DNA from 3 places in the Halopseudomonas maritima genome. Region 2 is predicted to be linked to each of the others. Evidence: predicted binding sites of a transcription regulator. Region 2 holds the regulator's gene; each other region holds the start of a gene.
The links. The regulator sigma-54, encoded in region 2, starts transcription at its own class of promoters, with help from an activator protein. The targets are predictions, from matches to a motif close to ANTGGCATNNANNTTGCTNT.
Positions count from the first base shown of each region.

Region 1: the regulator sigma-54 is predicted to act here: its motif matches at 2,138-2,157, upstream of flhA (flagellar biosynthesis protein FlhA).
Region 3: the regulator sigma-54 is predicted to act here: its motif matches at 2,879-2,898, upstream of flgB (flagellar basal body rod protein FlgB).

Region 1 covers NZ_CP079801.1:3,287,909-3,293,656, forward strand. Annotated here, with positions in the region: gene HV822_RS15285 (EAL domain-containing protein) at 1-729, opposite strand, end outside; gene HV822_RS15290 (tetratricopeptide repeat protein) at 747-1,925, opposite strand; gene flhA (flagellar biosynthesis protein FlhA) at 2,213-4,339, shown strand; gene flhF (flagellar biosynthesis protein FlhF) at 4,400-5,748, shown strand, end outside.
Region 2 covers NZ_CP079801.1:2,767,718-2,773,465, forward strand. Annotated here, with positions in the region: gene ptsN (PTS IIA-like nitrogen regulatory protein PtsN) at 1-110, opposite strand, end outside; gene hpf (ribosome hibernation promoting factor) at 123-431, opposite strand; gene HV822_RS12765 (RNA polymerase factor sigma-54) at 544-2,043, opposite strand; gene lptB (LPS export ABC transporter ATP-binding protein) at 2,137-2,862, opposite strand; gene lptA (lipopolysaccharide transport periplasmic protein LptA) at 2,859-3,416, opposite strand; gene lptC (LPS export ABC transporter periplasmic protein LptC) at 3,403-3,984, opposite strand; gene HV822_RS12785 (KdsC family phosphatase) at 3,981-4,502, opposite strand; gene HV822_RS12790 (KpsF/GutQ family sugar-phosphate isomerase) at 4,511-5,482, opposite strand; gene HV822_RS12795 (ATP-binding cassette domain-containing protein) at 5,687-5,748, shown strand, end outside.
Region 3 covers NZ_CP079801.1:652,245-657,992, reverse strand. Annotated here, with positions in the region: gene flgA (flagellar basal body P-ring formation chaperone FlgA) at 47-757, opposite strand; gene HV822_RS02975 (chemotaxis protein CheV) at 868-1,815, shown strand; gene HV822_RS02970 (CheR family methyltransferase) at 1,849-2,676, shown strand; gene flgB (flagellar basal body rod protein FlgB) at 2,951-3,361, shown strand; gene flgC (flagellar basal body rod protein FlgC) at 3,364-3,804, shown strand; gene flgD (flagellar hook assembly protein FlgD) at 3,822-4,502, shown strand; gene HV822_RS02950 (flagellar hook protein FlgE) at 4,539-5,748, shown strand, end outside.

The DNA of each region.
Region 1 (5,748 bases), 520 kb from region 2:
AATCAGGGTTTGCGCGCGGCTCTGGTCGGCGGCTGCCGAGAGGCTGGAGAGGTTACGGTTGGCATGGTCGATCAGAAAGGAAAAGGTGCCCGGCGTAACCTCCACACGGCTGACCGTGCGGATGACATCGTCGGCCAGCCAGTCAGTGGTCGCCAGCCCAATCGGTGTGCCGCCGCTGCCCAGTACCAGGGTGGCGTGACTGATCACCACCGAGTCGATGCTGCTTTTGTAGTAGGCGGCGGTCCAGTTCAGCGTCGGGTCGACCAGCGCGTTGTTGCCTCGGGCCGCCACCAGTTTTTCGTACCACTCGCGCAACTGCCGCTGTTCGTCGGCCGGTACGGCAGTAATGGCGATGCCCTGGGCCTGTCGATAGGCATAGCGTGTGGGTAGGCGGCCGCTGGCGTACCAGAGGGTGCTGCCGTGGCTGTCGGGAAAGTCCGTCAGCGCGTGGCGAAGGCTATCGTCCAGCTGCCCTGTGCCGGCGCCCTGGCGCGGTAGCAGGCTGCCGGCACGCGCCAGACCCTGGGTGCTTTGCGCCATCAATCGGTGGTGTGCGTTGATGCGGTCCAGATTGGCGTAGAAGGTGTCGGTAATCTGGCGTTCGCGTAGTTGCCCCATGGCGCTTTCGGCAAACTCGAGATTCAGGCTAGCCATCAGCCAACTGACGATCAGAAAGAGCCCTACCATCAGGCTGAGCAGGACCATAATTGCGCGCTTGACTGGCAGCATGCCCTTTGCTCCGACGGTTAGCGGCTGTTAAGACGGTTCTGAATCTGGCTGCGGGCACTGGCCAGTTGGTCGCTGCCGAGCTGCGTTGACAGCCGCTCGACATGCAGCTTGCCGCGTTGCTCGCCATTGACCAGTGACAAGCTTAGCCAGACGTAGGCGGCTTGCAGGTCGATGGGCCCGCCGGTGCCTTGCATGTAGTCTAGCCCCAGTCGATATTGCGCCTCGGGTGAGCCGGCTTCGGCGGCCTGTTGCAGCCAATGGCGTCCGGCCGCGCTGCCATGCTTGTTGCGTCCCAGTGCCAGCATGGCCGGCAGGTAGCCCTCAGCGGCTGCGCGGCGTAACTGATTGTCGGCCTGCGCGGTGTCGGCCTCAGTGCCCAGACCCTGCTGGTAAGCCTGCGCAAGTTGATAGCGCGCTGCCGGCAGGCCGCTGTCGGCGGCTCTTTTCAGCCAGCCTAGCGCCTCGGTCGGCCGCCCTTGCTGTTGCAGCAGTTCAGCCAGCAGCATCTGCCCGTTAGGCTGACCCTGGGCCGCAGCGCTGCGTGCCCAGCGCAGTGCGGTGGTTTGGTCGCCGCTGCTGTGGGCGATAGCCGCCAGGTGGTACTGGGCTTTGGCGTCGCCGCTCTCGGCCGGTGCGTGGCACGCGGGCTCGGCCTGTTGGTAGTTCTTGATGGCAAACAGCAGGTAGCAGTTGTCAGCGTCGCCGTTGTTGCCGGTTGCGGCGCTTGCCGGAGCCGGGTTGCTGGGCTGAGCGCTGGATGTTGGCGCGGCGGGCACGCGGCTGGCGAAGTCGCTGACCACCTGCGGACAGGAGAGTTGATATCCGGCTCGCAGGCGTTGCAGATTTGAGCGTGTCGGCTGTTCACGCCGGTAACGATCCTCAATGGCCTGGCAGCGGCTGACGCGCTCCTCGCGCACCAGTGGCAGATAGTCAGCGTAAGCCGGGTCGTCGGCATGAGCATTGATATAGCGGGTCAGCGGGTCGATGTACTGCTGGGCGAACAGGGCTTCGACTTCAGCATGGCGCGCCTCGGCCTCCGGGTCGCCGGTGATGCGCGCTGCCAGCTCGCTGAGCTTTTGGGTTTGGGTCTTGATGATTTCGCCGGAGCGCGTCAGCAGGCTGTCCGGGCCGGACAGGTTCTGGCAGCCGCCAAGGGTCAGGGCCAATGCCAGCAGCAGGGAAGTGTAGACGCGCATCATGTCTCTCTGGTGACGTGGCCGGGGCGGTGCGCGACCCGGGCAAAGGGTGAATGACTCAGGTATCCGTCGGGGTGATCGGGCTGGCTTTCCCTTGCCGCTGTTGCGCGAGCAGTGTATCAGAAAGGCTGCGCGCAGCAGGCATGGCCGCTCCCCGGAATCTCTCTATGATGGCACATGGATGGCGTCCGTGCTGCGTCTGTTCCCGAACAAGTGGAACGCTTCTTGCGTAGTCCCCGGTACTACGCACCATGCGTCAAATATTTGATTCGGGGACATTTCTGCCAATGGCTGTTGATCGTGCGCAACTGATGGGCAATATGCGGACCAATCTGGCTGGGCTGCGCCATGGCAGCCTGGGGATTCCGGTGCTGTTGCTGGTGATGCTCGGCATGATGATGCTGCCGATCCCGCCGTTTCTGCTGGACGTGCTTTTTACCTTCAATATCGCGCTGTCGCTGGTGGTGCTGCTGGTTTGCGCTTATGCCCTGCGGCCATTGGACTTTGCCGTTTTCCCGACCATTTTGCTGGTGGCCACGCTGCTGCGACTGGCGCTCAACGTGGCGTCGACCCGTGTGGTGCTGCTGTACGGTCACGAGGGGGGCGATGCAGCGGGTAAGGTGATCCAGGCCTTCGGTGAGGTGGTAATCGGCGGTAACTACGTAGTAGGTCTGGTGGTCTTCGCCATCCTGATGATTATCAACTTTGTGGTGGTCACCAAGGGCGCCGGGCGCATCTCCGAGGTCAGTGCACGCTTCACCCTGGATGCCATGCCCGGCAAACAGATGGCAATTGATGCCGACCTGAACTCCGGCCTGATTGATCAGGACCAGGCCAAGGTCCGTCGGCAGGAAGTGGCGCAGGAGGCCGAGTTTTACGGCTCCATGGACGGTGCCAGCAAATTCGTACGCGGCGACGCCATTGCCGGCCTGCTGATTCTGTTTATCAACGTGATCGGTGGTTTGGCGATCGGTATGGCGCAGCATGGACTGCCGTTTGCCGAGGCCGGTCGCATCTATGTGCTGCTGACCATCGGTGACGGCCTGGTGGCGCAAATCCCGTCGCTGCTGCTGTCTACGGCCGCCGCCATTATGGTGACGCGGGTATCGACATCCGAGGACATGGGCGCGCAGGTGCAGCGCCAGATGTTTGCCTCGCCCAAGGCGCTGGCGGTAGCCGCCGCCATCCTGATTGTCATGGGCCTGATTCCGGGCATGCCGCATTTCTCCTTCCTCAGCCTGGGTGCGATCGCCGCAGGCGGTGCCTGGTTCATCGCCAAGCGTCAGAAGGAAAAGGCCGAAGAAAAAGTCGAGGCGGAGCGCAAGCAGGCTCAGCTGCCAGCGGTGCAGACGCCGGAAACCCGCGAGCTGGGTTGGGACGACGTGACGCCGGTGGACATGGTCGGTCTTGAGGTCGGCTACCGGCTGATTCCCCTGGTGGATCGCAACCAGGGTGGTCAGCTGCTGGCGCGCATCAAGGGCGTACGCAAGAAGTTGTCGCAGGACCTGGGCTTTCTGATGCCCTCGGTGCACATCCGCGACAATCTGGACCTGGCACCCAATGCCTATCGTTTGACGCTGATGGGCGTCAGTGTGGCCGAGGCGGAGATTTATCCTGACCGTGAGTTGGCCATCAACCCGGGTCAGGTATTTGGCGAGATCAAGGGCATCGCCGGCAAGGACCCGGCCTTCGGGCTGGATGCGGTGTGGATCGAAGCGTCGCAAAAGGACCAGGCCCAGTCCTTGGGTTACACCGTGGTAGACGCCAGTACCGTGGTGGCCACCCATATCAACCAGATTCTGCACAAGCACGCCCACGAGCTGATTGGCCATGAGGAAGTGCAGCAACTGATGCAGGTGCTGGCCAAGGCCTCGCCCAAGTTGGCCGAGGAGCTGGTACCGGGGCTGATTTCGCTCTCCAACCTGCTCAAGGTGCTGCAGGGGCTGCTGCAGGAGCAGGTGCCGGTACGTGATATTCGCACCATTGCCGAGGCCATCGCCAATAACTCGGGCAAGAGTCAAGATACCGGCGCCTTGATCGGCGCGGTACGGGTCGCGCTGTCGCGCTCCATCGTGCAAAGCATTGTGGGGCTTGACTCCGAGCTGCCTGTGATCACCTTGGAGCCTAGGTTGGAACAGATGTTGCTTCAGAGTCTGCAGAAGGCCGGGCAGGGCACTGATGACGGAATGTTGTTGGAGCCGGGCATGGCCGAGAAGCTGCAACGCTCGCTGTCAGACGCGGTACAACGGCAGGAGGTGCAGGGTAAGCCGGCAATTCTGCTGGTGGCCGGGCCGATTCGCATGATGATGGCCAAGTTTGTCCGCTATGCGGCGCCCGGAGCCCATGTACTGTCCTACCAGGAAATACCCGATAGCAAGCAGGTCACCATCATTGCGACGGTAGGCCAGAACTAGCAGCACCGAATGATTGAGACATCTGCCCCGGCAGGTGACCGATAAGCGACGAGGTCAGCCATGAAAGTCAAACGTTTCTTTGCCGCCGATATGCGCCAGGCGATGAAGCAGGTCCGCGATGAGCTGGGCGCCGATGCGTCCATCATTGCCAACCGCCGGGTGGCTGGCGGCGTCGAACTGACGGCTGCGCTTGATTACGAGGCGCCGCGCCTGAGTGCGCCAACGCCCGGCCTGGATCAGGAGCTGAAAAAAACCCAAGAGCGCATCGTTGCAGCCCGGGCCGAGCTGGAAAGCGGTGAAATGGCGTCGCACGACCAGCCGCTGGTCAACCGTCAGCTGTTTGGTGAAAGTACCCGTCACGCTGCGCGCCAGGGCTCGGCTGAAGCACGTGAGCTGCTGGATCGTCTGATCCAGGAGCCGACCGAGCTGGCCAAGCCGGCGCCCGCTGCCAGTCGCCGTGCCCCTGATGCCGAGCAAACGCCCGCCGCTGATGTTGACAGCGTTGGCCTGAGTGCCATGCGCGCCGAGCTGGCGGGCCTGCGCGAGATGCTGGAGTCTCAGCTGGGCGGTTTGGCCTGGGGCCAGCTCAACCAGCAAAAGCCCAAGCAGGCAGGTCTGTGGCGTCGCCTGACCCAGATGGGTCTGCCGGCGGAGATCTGCCAGGGGCTGCTGCGTCAGGTTTCTGACGTGAGTGATGTGCGCCAGGCTTGGCGCATGCTGCTGGCGCACCTGGCGCATCGCGTCCCTGTGTTGCGTGAAGAACCCATTGATGCTGGCGGTGTGATTGCCCTGGTTGGCCCCACTGGCGCCGGCAAAACCACCACCCTGGGCAAGCTCGCTGCCCGCTATGTGTTGAAGCACGGCAGCCAGCACGTTGCGCTGGTAACCATGGATACCTACCGCATCGGTGCCCACGAGCAACTGCGCACTCTGGGGCGTATTCTGAACGTGCCGGTCAAGGTGGTAGACGACAAGCAGAATCTCAGCGACGTGCTGGCTGACTTTGCCGGCAAGCGCCTGGTATTGATCGATACCGCCGGCCTGCAGGCCAATGATCCTTATCTGCGTGGCCAGCTCGATGCGTTGGCAGAGCAAGGCCGCCAGGTGCGCAACCTGCTGGTGCTGGCGGCGACCAGCCAGCACCGGGTGATGAAGGCGGCGTACCACAATTACAAATCCTGTGGCCTGTCCGGTTGTATTCTGACCAAGGTGGATGAGGCCGCGACGCTGGGTGAATCGCTGGGGCTGGCTATGGAGCAAGGTTTGCCGGTAGCCTATCTGGCAGATGGCCAGCGAATCCCGGATGATCTGAGCAAGGCTGTCGGCCACCAACTGGTCAGTCGCGCGGTCAGCATGGCGGGTAACGAAGCACCGGCCGATCAGGCCATGGCGGACGTGTTTGCCGGTAT
Region 2 (5,748 bases):
TTTGTGTGCTGGGCAACCAGTTTGCCGATCAGCTCCAGCACACGTTTTTTGGACCCGCCCTGAACGCCGGAGAAGGTGCGTTCAGGGGTCAGGATGTGGTCAATTTGCATGTTGGCGCGGAGTTATCGGACGTTGGCGCCTTGCTGGCGGTCTATGTGCTTTTCCTTGTGCTTGATCAGTTGGCGATCAAGCTTGTCGGTCAGCATGTCGATGGCTGCATACATATCGGTGTGCTCGGCCAGAGCAACCACCTCGCCACCGGCGATGTGCAGGGTGGCTTCGGCCTTCTGCCGCAGCTTCTCGACCTCAAGGGTGACTTGTACGTTGGTGATTTTGTCGAAATGCCGCTCCAGACGGGCCATTTTCTCAGTGACGTAATCGCGCAGTGCGTCAGTGATGTCGAGTTGGTGACCGCTAATGTTCAGTTGCATACGGCGTCTCCTGATTGGCTTGTTGTTGCAGGGTGATCGTCCGCCACCCGGTGGTGCCACTGCATGATCCCTGAACTGGATCCTTGCCCTGACCAATGACGGTCAGTGGGCGCTAGACCAGTCTCTTGCGTTCGCTCGATGGCGCGATATTGAGCGACTCGCGATACTTTGCGATGGTCCGGCGGGCAACTTCGATGCCCTGCTCCTCCAGTAAACCAGCGATCTTGCTATCGCTCAATGGTTTCTTTGGGTTTTCTGCTGCCACCAGCTTCTTGATCAGTGCGCGGATCGCGGTGGATGAGAATTCACCCCCTTCGCTGGTCCCGACGTGACTGGAAAAGAAGTACTTGAGCTCAAAAATACCCCGCGGGGTATGCATGTACTTTTGCGTGGTTACCCGCGAGATGGTCGACTCGTGCATGCCCACCGCTTCGGCGATGTCGTGCAGTACCAGCGGCTTCATGGCTTCTTCGCCATGCTCAAGAAAGCCCCGTTGATGTTCGACGATTTGGGTGGCCACCTTCATCAGTGTTTCGTTGCGGCTTTGCAGGCTCTTGATGAACCAGCGGGCCTCCTGCAGGTTGTTGCGCAGGTAGGTGTTGTCTTCGCTGGAGTCGGCGCGGCGGACCATGGAGGCGTAGTGCCCATTGACCCGTACCTTGGGTACGGCGTCCTGATTCAGCTCGACCACCCAGCGGTGGCTATCGCGGCGCACGATGACGTCGGGAATCACGTATTCGGCTTCGCCTGAGGCGATTTCCGAGCCGGGGCGCGGGTTCAGTGTCTGGATCAGGCCGATGGCGTCGCGCAACTGGTCTTCCTTCAGCTTGCTGCGGCGCATCAACTGTGTGAAGTCGCGGTTGCCGAGCAGCTCCAGGTGGTCGCGGACGACGCGGGTGGCCTGTTCCAGCATGGGGGTGTCGTCCGGCAACTGGCGAATCTGCAGCAGCAGGCATTCGCGCAGGTCACGGGCGCCTACGCCGACCGGTTCGAATTGCTGGATGCGGTGCAGCACCATCTCGACTTCGTCCAGCTCGGCTTCAAGCTCTGCGGGTAGCGAGGCGAGGATGTCTTCCAGCGATTCTTCGAGGTAGCCGTCGGCGTTGATGCCGTCGATCAGGGCGGTGGCAATCTGGTAGTCCGTCTCGGACATTGGCAGCAGGTTGAGCTGCCATTCGAGATGACTTTGCAGGGTTTCGCCGGTACCGGTGCGCGAGGTGTAGTCCCAGTCTTCGTCATCCTGGCTGGGCAGGGAGCTGGCGGAGGTCTGGTAAACGTCTTCCCATTGGGTGTCGACCGGCAGTTCACTGGGGATGGCTTCGTTCCAGTTGCCTTCCTGGTCGCCCTGGGTGTGCTGGTCGATGGAGTCCATGGAGACCGGTTCAGGCAGGGTGACCGCTGGCGCATCATCGTCGCCACCTTCCTGGCTGGCGTTGCTGCTGTAATCGTCGTCACCCTCGTCGGCCATCTCTAGCATGGGGTTGGCTTCCAGCGCCTCCTGCACCTCCTGCTGGAGGTCGAGACTGGACAGCTGAAGCAGTCTGATGGCCTGCTGCAGCTGAGGTGTCATGGTCAGCTGCTGCCCCATCTTGAGGACGAGCGAGGGTTTCATTGTGTTGCGAAATACCTTGTGCGCTAGTTCAAACCGTTGGTTTAGACATGCTGATGTCTATTTGCCGGTAGCATGCCTGAAATACGGGGGCTTTTATAGCCGGAAGGCATGGCCCAGGTATACATCTTTCACTGTCTGGTCTGCCAGTACTGTCTCGGCATCACCTTCGGCGATGATGTGGCCATCGTTGACGATGTAGGCCTTGTCACAAATATCCAGGGTCTCGCGTACGTTGTGGTCGGTGATCAGTACGCCGATGCCTTTGTTCTTGAGGTGCTGGATGATCTGCTTGATGTCGCCAACGGAGATTGGGTCTACGCCGGCAAAGGGCTCATCCAGCAGGATAAAACTGGGGTCGGTGGCCAGCGCACGGGCGATCTCCGCGCGGCGACGCTCACCGCCGGACAGGCTCATGCCGAGGCTGTCGCTCAGGTGATGAATGTGGAATTCACGCAGCAGCGACTCCAGCTTGCCTTCTCGAGCCTGACGGTTCAGGTCCTTGCGGGTTTCGAGGATGGCCATGATGTTTTCGGCCACCGTCAGCTTGCGAAAGATCGAGGCTTCCTGCGGCAGGTAGCCGATACCCTCGCGGGCGCGACCGTGCATGGGCAGACGGGTAACGTCTTTACCGTTGATGGTGACCGTGCCCTGGTCTGCCTTGACCAGTCCGACAATCATGTAGAAACAGGTGGTCTTGCCGGCGCCGTTGGGGCCGAGCAGGCCGACCACCTGGCCGCTGTCGATGGAGACCGATACATCGCGCACAACCTTGCGCGCCTTGTAAGCCTTGGCCAGGTGTTGGGCGTGCAGGGTGGTCATGGTGTGGCAGGCTCTTCGTTGCTGCTGTCGTTGCTGCGGCTGCGCGGCTGGATCACAATCTCGATACGTCCGCCGCCGCTCTGGCCGCCGCTGGCGCTTTCGCCGCCACGGCCCGCATCGACCACCTGGCGCGGAATGTCATAGCTGACGTAGTCGCCCTGAAAGGTGTTGCCTGACTGCTCCAGAAAGGCGTCCTGAATCAGGATGATGGTCTCGCGATCAGCGTGGTATTCGATCGTTTGCGCACGTGCCTTGACCGGTGGCTTTTCTGCCTCTGGGGTCTGCTGATAGGTCGCTGGACTGCCGTGGGTGACCATGGTGTTCAGCTCGCCGTTGGCATTGGTGCTGAGCGTCACGCGGCCACCGGTCAGGCGCATGCTGCCCTGGGTTATGATCACGTTACCGGTATAAACGGCGGTGTTGCGCTTGTCGTCCAGCGTGGCTGAATTAGCCTGGATGCGAATCGGCTGACTGCTGTCGCTCGGCAATGCCAGGGCGTGCGTGGCGCAGCCGGCCAGCAGGGTCAGGGCAAGGAGGGGGTTAACGCACCTCATATTGGCCTCTTACGGTGGACAGCAGCTGCAGGCGGCCGTCATTGAGAAATAATTGCATGCCTTCGGCAGTAGTGACACTGCGAGCGGCTTCGATTCTAACGCTTTGATCGGTTTCGGCGTAGTCGCGACGCGGAAACAGCGTCAGTGCCGAGGTGGTGAGCTGGCGCTGAGGCTGCCCCTCGGGTTGCTGCTGCAGCAGGACGTCGGTATCAAGATCCACGCGATCACCTTTTTCGGTGACCAGCCCGTTAGCGGCCTTGAGTAGCCAGGGCGTGGGGTTGTCACCGCGATAAAACAGCAGCTCGGGCTGCTGCAGACGGGTGCTGCCATCTTCAATCTGGTGTACGGCGTGCTCGGCAGTCAGTCGGTAGGCGACCTGGCCTTGCTCATCCAGCATCTGGATGCGCGCGTTGTCTATATAAAAGTCGGGGCGGGCGTTATCGCGCTCGACGTCCGCCGGGGTAAAGCTGGCTGGGCGGATGTTCCAGTAGCCCATGGCCAGGGCCAGCGCGGCGCTGGCGGCCAGTAGCAGGCCAAGGGTGAGGTAGCGCGGCAGCCCGAGATTCACAGGTAGGCTGCCTGTGCCTGCTCGAGGGTGCCCTGGGCGCGCATGATGAGTTCGCAGAACTCGCGCGCGGCACCGGCGCCGCCCATCGCGCGGGTAACGCCGTGGGCGTGCTCGCGGACAAAGGCGTCGGCACTGGCAACGGCCATGCCCAGGCCAACCCGGCGCATCACCGGCAGGTCCGGCAGGTCATCGCCCAAGTGGGCAATTTCGTGCATTTCGACCGGGATGATCTGGCGTAGCTCATTCAGTGCGGTCAGTTTGTCTTCACGCCCTTGGATCAAGTGCTTGATGCCCAGGTTGGCGGCGCGCCGCTCGACCAGGGGTGACTTGCGGCCGCTGATGATGGCGGTTTCCACGCCGGAGGCCATCAACATCTTGATGCCGTGACCATCCAGCGTGTTAAACGATTTGAACTCGGTGCCATCGGGCATGAAGTACAGGCGCCCGTCGGTGAGTACGCCGTCAACGTCGAAAATGGCCAGGCGGATAGCCTTGGCACGTTGGGTCAGGTTATCCATAGCAAGTCTCACACTACGCCTGCACGCAGCAGGTCATGCATGTTCAGGGCGCCCACCGGTCGGCCTTCACTGTCGACGACAAACAGGCCGTTGATGCGGGCGTCTTCCATTATCTTCAGTGCCTCGGCCGCGAGCATGCCGGCGCGGGCGGTCTTGCAGCCGCGGGTCATCAGGTCGCCGATGCGCACGCTTTGAAAGTCGATATTCTGATCCAGGGTGCGGCGCAGGTCACCGTCGGTGAAAATACCGATCAGGGCGCCGTGCTCATCGGCGATGCCGGTCAGGCCGAGACCCTTGCGGGTCATTTCCAGCAGGGCGTCTCGCAGCGGCACTTGCGGGCCGACCAGCGGCATGCTGTCTCCACCATGCATGATGTCATCGACCAGCAGCAGCAGGCGTCGGCCGAGACTGCCGCCGGGGTGTGAGAAGGCAAAGTCTTCGGCGCTGAAACCGCGTGCTTCGAGCAGGGCAATCGCCAGGGCGTCGCCCATGACCAGAGCTGTGGTGGTGCTGGAGGTCGGGGCCAGGTTGAGCGGGCAGGCTTCCTGCTCGACGCCGGTGTCCAGGTTGGCGACAGCGGCTTGCGCCAGGGTGGACTCGGCGTTGCCGGTCAGGCTGATCAATGGCGCCCCAAGGCGTTTGATCAGCGGCAGCAGGGTCACGACCTCGGCCGTGTTGCCGGAGTTGGACAGGGCAATCACCACGTCTTCGGCGGTAATCATGCCCATGTCGCCGTGGCTGGCTTCACCGGGGTGCACAAAAAACGCGGGTGTGCCGGTACTGGCCAGGGTCGCCGCCAGCTTGCGGCCAACGTGGCCGGATTTGCCCATGCCGGTGACCACCACGCGGCCACGGCAGGCCAGCAGGGTCGCGCAGGCAGTGCTGAAAGGCTCGGCCAGGCGCTGCAGTAGGGAGTCAACGGCGTCGCGCTCCATGCTGATGGTGCGGCGAGCGGAAGCGATGTAGTCAAATTCGGCCATGGGGTGCCTGTCGGTGATCACTGAGCCGGCAAGTATAGCGGTTTGTCCCTGCCAACTCATCCATCGACAACGGCTTGCGTATGTTTATCCCCGGTTCAGGGTAGTTGTCGATTCGTCGCTTGGGCTGCTCTCGGCGCTCTGCTATATTACGCGGCTTGATTTTGCCCTGGGATGGGGCGCGACCCTTAAAGGCTTTGGCACCCCATGAATGACGCATCGGATTACATTGTTGAATTGCAGAACATCACCTTTCGGCGTGGTAGCCG
Region 3 (5,748 bases), 1.8 Mb from region 2:
CGGTCACATTTTTGCCCGGATCGAGTATATCGCTTTTGCCGCTGCGTCACATGCCTGCCTCTACCTGCCCCGGGCCTGTGACCCGTGCGCGTATGACCCGCCCCGAGCGCGTGTTGCGCACGCGAATCTGCTGGCCCTGGGTGCCGTCCTCCATGGCTTCGCCCGGCATCTTGACCGAGACGTTGCTGTTGCCGGAGCTGATCACCACCTTGTCGCCGCGCTGCACGATCCGGTTGCGTTCAAGCTGGGTGTAGCTGAGCACGCTGTCGGCTGAGATATTGCGCTTGAGTTGCATGCCGATGGCCTGCGCCGGGTCCAGCAGGTAATTGTCGCCTAGCAGGCCAGTGTCGCGTTCGGCCAGGCGCACATCCTGGGCGCTGACCACTGCGCGTCGGCTGAGCGGCCTGGTGCTGACCACCACGGGCTGAAACAGGCTCACTTGCGCAGGCACGAACAGCCGCCAGGGTGAGGGTGCACTGCAGCTGATGCGTACTGTCACCCGGCCTACCGGAGTCGCAGGGCTCTCCAGTTCGGCGCTGATGGCGTCGTCGGCGCAAAGCGGCAGGCGCAGTCTCTGGTCCAGCCGGCTGAGGCGGATCTCATGGCGCGCCTCCAGCCCGCTGCTGGCAATATGCTGCTGCACTTCCTGCTCAAGAAAGTCCGTGGTAGCGCCGATAAGCTGATCAATGAGCGGGTTTGCGTGCAGTCTGGCGGAAAAAAAAATCGCCATCGCCGCGCACCCGATGATAAAACGCATACAATTACCTACATTCCTGATGGGGTCTTGTTCTGTCGGATTGTTGTCACATATTGACAGGTCCTGCAGGAAACATGCCGCATCGCCGTTATGATGACGAGGAGCAGCCGATGGCTGGTGTGATGGATTCAGTCAATCAGCGGACGCAGCTGGTTGGGCAAAACCGACTCGAATTGCTGTTGTTTCGCCTGGCAGGCAATCAGCTCTATGGCATCAATGTGTTCAAGGTCAAGGAGGTGCTGCAGTGCCCTCGCCTGACCGCCATGCCCAAGCTGCATCCGGTGGTGCGTGGCGTGGCACACATCCGTGGCGGCACGCTGCCGATTCTCGACCTCAATCGCGCGACCGGCGGTCCTGGGCTGGACAATATCGACACCGCCTTCGTGATCATCACCGAGTACAACTACAAGGTGCAGGGTTTTCTGGTGCGCTCGGTCGAGCGCATCGTCAATATGAACTGGTCTGAAATCCATCCGCCGCCAAAGGGCACGGGTCGCGAGCACTACCTTACGGCGGTGACGCGGGTTGATAATCAGATGGTGGAAATCATCGATGTCGAGAAGGTGCTGGCAGAGGTGGTGCCCACCAATGAGCAAGTCTCGGCTGGCGTGGTAGATGCCGACACCCAGGCCGAAGCTGTTGCGCGCAAGGTGCTGATCGTCGATGACTCTGCCATTGCCCGCAAGCAGGTGATGCGTTGTCTGCAGGAGGTGGGCGTCGAGATTGTGGCACTCAATGACGGCAAGCAGGCGTTGGAGTGGCTCAAGGCGAGGGCCGAGGCAGGCGAGGATGTCAGTCAGACGTTGCTGATGATGATTTCGGACATCGAGATGCCGGAAATGGATGGTTACACCCTGACCGCCGAAGTGCGCAATGATCCGCGTCTGAATCGCTTGCATATCATGCTGCATACCTCGCTGTCCGGGGTATTCAACCAGGCGATGGTCAAGAAGGTGGGTGCCGATGACTTTCTCGCCAAGTTCAAGCCGGACGACCTGGCTCAGCGCGTGATGGCTCGCCTGCATTTGCTGCGCGATGACGGCGTGGGTGAGGGGTGAGTGCTTGATTTCAATTGATACAAGGCAGACGTCGTGACTTTGGCGAATCAGGATTTTCAGCAGTTCCGAGACTTTTTGGAAAAAGCCTGCGGCATCGTGCTGGGGGACAACAAGCAGTATCTGGTGTCCAGTCGCTTGAATCGCCTGCTGGAGCAGGAGGGGATCGGCAGTCTCGGCGATCTGGTCAAGCGTATCCAGGCGCAGCCGCGTGGTGGCTTGCGGGAGTCGGTCATCGACGCCATGACGACCAACGAAACCCTATGGTTTCGTGATGTGTATCCCTTTGAGGTGCTCAAGACGCGGCTGATCCCCGAGTTCATCAAGCAGTCTCCGGGCCAACGGTTGCGTATCTGGTCTGCTGCCTGCTCGTCCGGACAGGAGCCGTACTCGCTCAGCATGGCGATAGACGAGTTTGAGCGGGCTAACCTGGGGCAGTTACGCGCTGGTGCCCAGATCGTCGCAACCGACTTGTCTGGTGGCATTCTGAATGCGGCCAAGAGCGCAGAGTACGACAGTCTATCGGTGGCCCGTGGCCTGTCTCCCGAGCGTTTGAATCGCTACTTTGATCAGCATGGCCCTGGGCGCTGGACGGTCAAGACGCCGATTTGCAACCGGGTTGAGTTTCGCGCCATGAATTTACTCGACAGTTACGCGATGCTCGGCAAGTTCGATTTCGTGTTCTGCCGCAACGTGCTTATCTATTTCTCGGCCGAGGTGAAGAAAGACATTCTGCGTCGTATTCACGCCACCCTGAAGCCCGGCGGTTACCTGATGCTGGGCGCCTCTGAAGCCCTCAACGGCCTGCCTGAGTTGTACCAGATGGTGCAATGCAGCCCGGGCATTGTGTACAAGGCGCGCTGAGTTATAGGCAGCGCTAATCCAGCTGACAGGCCCGCAGGGTGGCTGGGCCGGGTCAGCGCGTCGCTCCCTCCTTGCTTTTGCTACCGTCTCTTGCTTGCCGCCACCTTGCCGGTGGCGCTGCAGCCTTGCCGTTCAGCGGTAATGGCTTGCCGCTTTTCTGACGCTATGTTGCGTATCCTTTTGAAAATTAAGTAATTATTTATTTGGCACGCTGATTGCTTTGTCTTGCCCAGTGACGTCTTTTGGTCAGATGGCCGGAATGAGGAAGGGTGAGATGAGCATCAGTTTTGACAATGCGTTGGGGCTGCACGAGGAGGCTCTGCGTTTCCGCTCGCAGCGTGCCGAGGTGCTGGCCAACAACATTGCCAACGCCGAAACCCCCAACTACAAGGCGCGGGATCTGGACTTCAACGCGGTGCTGGCAGCCCAGCAGGGCGCAGATGCCGAGTCCGCGGCTTTGGCGGTCTCCCGTACCGATCAGCAGCATATCGCCATTGACGGTCTGATTGATCAGGTGGCCGGGTTGCGCTATCGCAATGCGTTGCAGCCGGCGGTAGACGGCAACACCGTGGACTCGGAGGTCGAGAAGGCCGCCTACACGCAGAATGCCATCGACTTCCAGGCCAGCTTTACCTTCCTCAACAGCAAATTCAAAGGGCTGATGACAGCCATCAAGGGAGAGTAAGCATGTCCCTCGACAAGGTATTCGATATCGCCGGATCTGGCATGAGTGCGCAATCGCTGCGCCTGAACACCGTGGCCAGCAACATCGCCAATGCCGATACCGTTTCCAGTAGCGTGGATGAAACCTATCGCGCACGTAACCCGGTGTTTGCCACGATTTTCAATAGCCAGCAGGCCGCGGGCGGTTCGCTGTTCAGCCCTGATCAGCAGGCCGGTGACGGTGTCTCGGTACTCGGTATTGTCGAGTCCGATGCCAGTTTGGAGCCGCGTTACGAGCCGGATCATCCGATGGCCAATGAAGAAGGCTATGTGTATTACCCGAATGTGAATGTGGTTGAGGAGATGGCCAACATGATGGCTGCGTCACGGTCTTACCAGACCAACGTGGAAGTCATGAATACGGCCAAAACCATGCTGCAGCGCGTTCTGACGCTGGGTCAGTGAGCGGAGAGAGATAGACCATGAGCATCAGCAGTGTTTCAACCGGCGCCAGTGCGCTGGACCAGTACCAGATCGACTCGGACCGCTTTGCCACCGGAGACGAGCTGGGTAAGGATCAGTTTCTTGAGCTGTTGGTAGCGCAAATGAACAATCAGGATCCGCTCTCGCCACAGGAGAACGGCGAGTTTATCGCCCAGCTGGCGCAGTTCAGTACGGTCGAGGGCATCGGCAACCTGAACACCTCGATGGAGGCGCTGCTCAGTGGCTATCAGTCGTCGCAGGCGCTGCAGGCCTCGTCCATGGTTGGGCGCACGGTCATTGTGCCGACAGATCAGGCCGTGGTGGATACCACTGCCGGCCTTGAGGGGCAACTGGCGCTGCAGCAGAGCAGCAGCAACGTGTTCGTCAACATCTACGACGAGGCGGGCAGCCTGGTCAAAACCATCAATATGGGCAGTCAGGAAGCCGGCATGCTCGACTTCACCTGGGATGGCACTGATAGCAGCGGCAATCTGGCTGAACCGGGCATCTACACGGTCGAGGCTATGGCATCTATTGGTGGCAAGAATACCCAGATGGCCACTTTGTTGCCTGCCAACGTGGACAGCGTGTCCATTGGTGCCGGCAACAGCGGTGAAATGCTGTTGAACGTGGCGGGCCTGGGCAGCATCAGTCTGTCCAATGTCTACGCAATCAAATAACTGTCGTCCGACATACAGTAGGTGAGGAGATAAACCATGGCTTTCAATATTGGCTTGAGTGGTATCCGGGCGGCAGCTTCCGATCTGAATATCACCGGTAACAACATTGCCAACGCTGGCACGGTCGGTTTCAAGAGTTCGCGCGCCGAGTTTGCCGATGTGTACGCTGCGTCGGTGCTGGGCTCCGGCAGCAATGCCACTGGTAGCGGGGTGGCCCTGTCCAACGCGGCGCAGCTGTTCAATCAGGGCAACATCAGTTTTACCGAGAACAGCCTTGATCTGGCCATCAACGGTAACGGCTTTTTCGTTACCAGCAACAACGGGGCGATCAGCTATACCCGTGCCGGCTACTTCGGTACCGACAGCAGTGGCTATATCGTCAACAACGCCGGTGAGCGGCTGCAGGGCTTTGCGGTCAACGCGGTGACCGGGCAGATCAACCAGGGCGTGCAGACCGATCTGCGGGTGGATACCCGCTCGGCAGATCCGAATGCCACCTCGACGGTGGAGTCCACGCTGAACCTGAATTCCACGCAGACTCGTCCGGCGGTCTGGACGCAGCAATATGACGCGGCCTATGCCGCCTCTATTGCGACCGCGGCTGACCCTGCCAACCCGACGGCGGCCGAGATTGCGGCTGCCGAGGCGGCAGGTCAGGCGGCTGCGGCAACGACCTTCGATCCGACCAACTCGGCAACCTACAACAGCTCTACGTCGGTCACCATTTATGACAGCCTGGGCAACTCCCATGTCATGACCAAGTACTTTGTGAAGAACGATGCCAACAGCTGGGATATGTACGTGCTGATCGATGGTCGCGACGTACAGAGCGGTGTGGAGGCAACGGATCCGGCTTTTGATCCGACCACCACCACCCGCTTTGATGTGGACTTCAACAGCGTGGGCGAATTGACCACCAACCAGCCTTACACGCTGAGTGGCTGGGTGCCGCTGGACAGCACGGGTCAGCCCACGGGCGCTGATTCGCCGGTCAATAACCTGACGATCAACCTCACCGGTTCATCGCAGTACGCCTCCAGCTTTGCTGTTACCGCAGTGAGTCAGGATGGCTTCACCACGGGCGAGCTGGCGGGTCTGGAAATTGACGACGCCGGCATGCTGGTGGCCCGTTACACCAACGGTCAGACACGGGTACAAGGGCAGGTGGTATTGGCGACTTTCGCCAATCAGCAGGGGCTGACACCGCTGGGCAATACTGCCTGGGCGCAGTCTTCTGCCTCGGGGG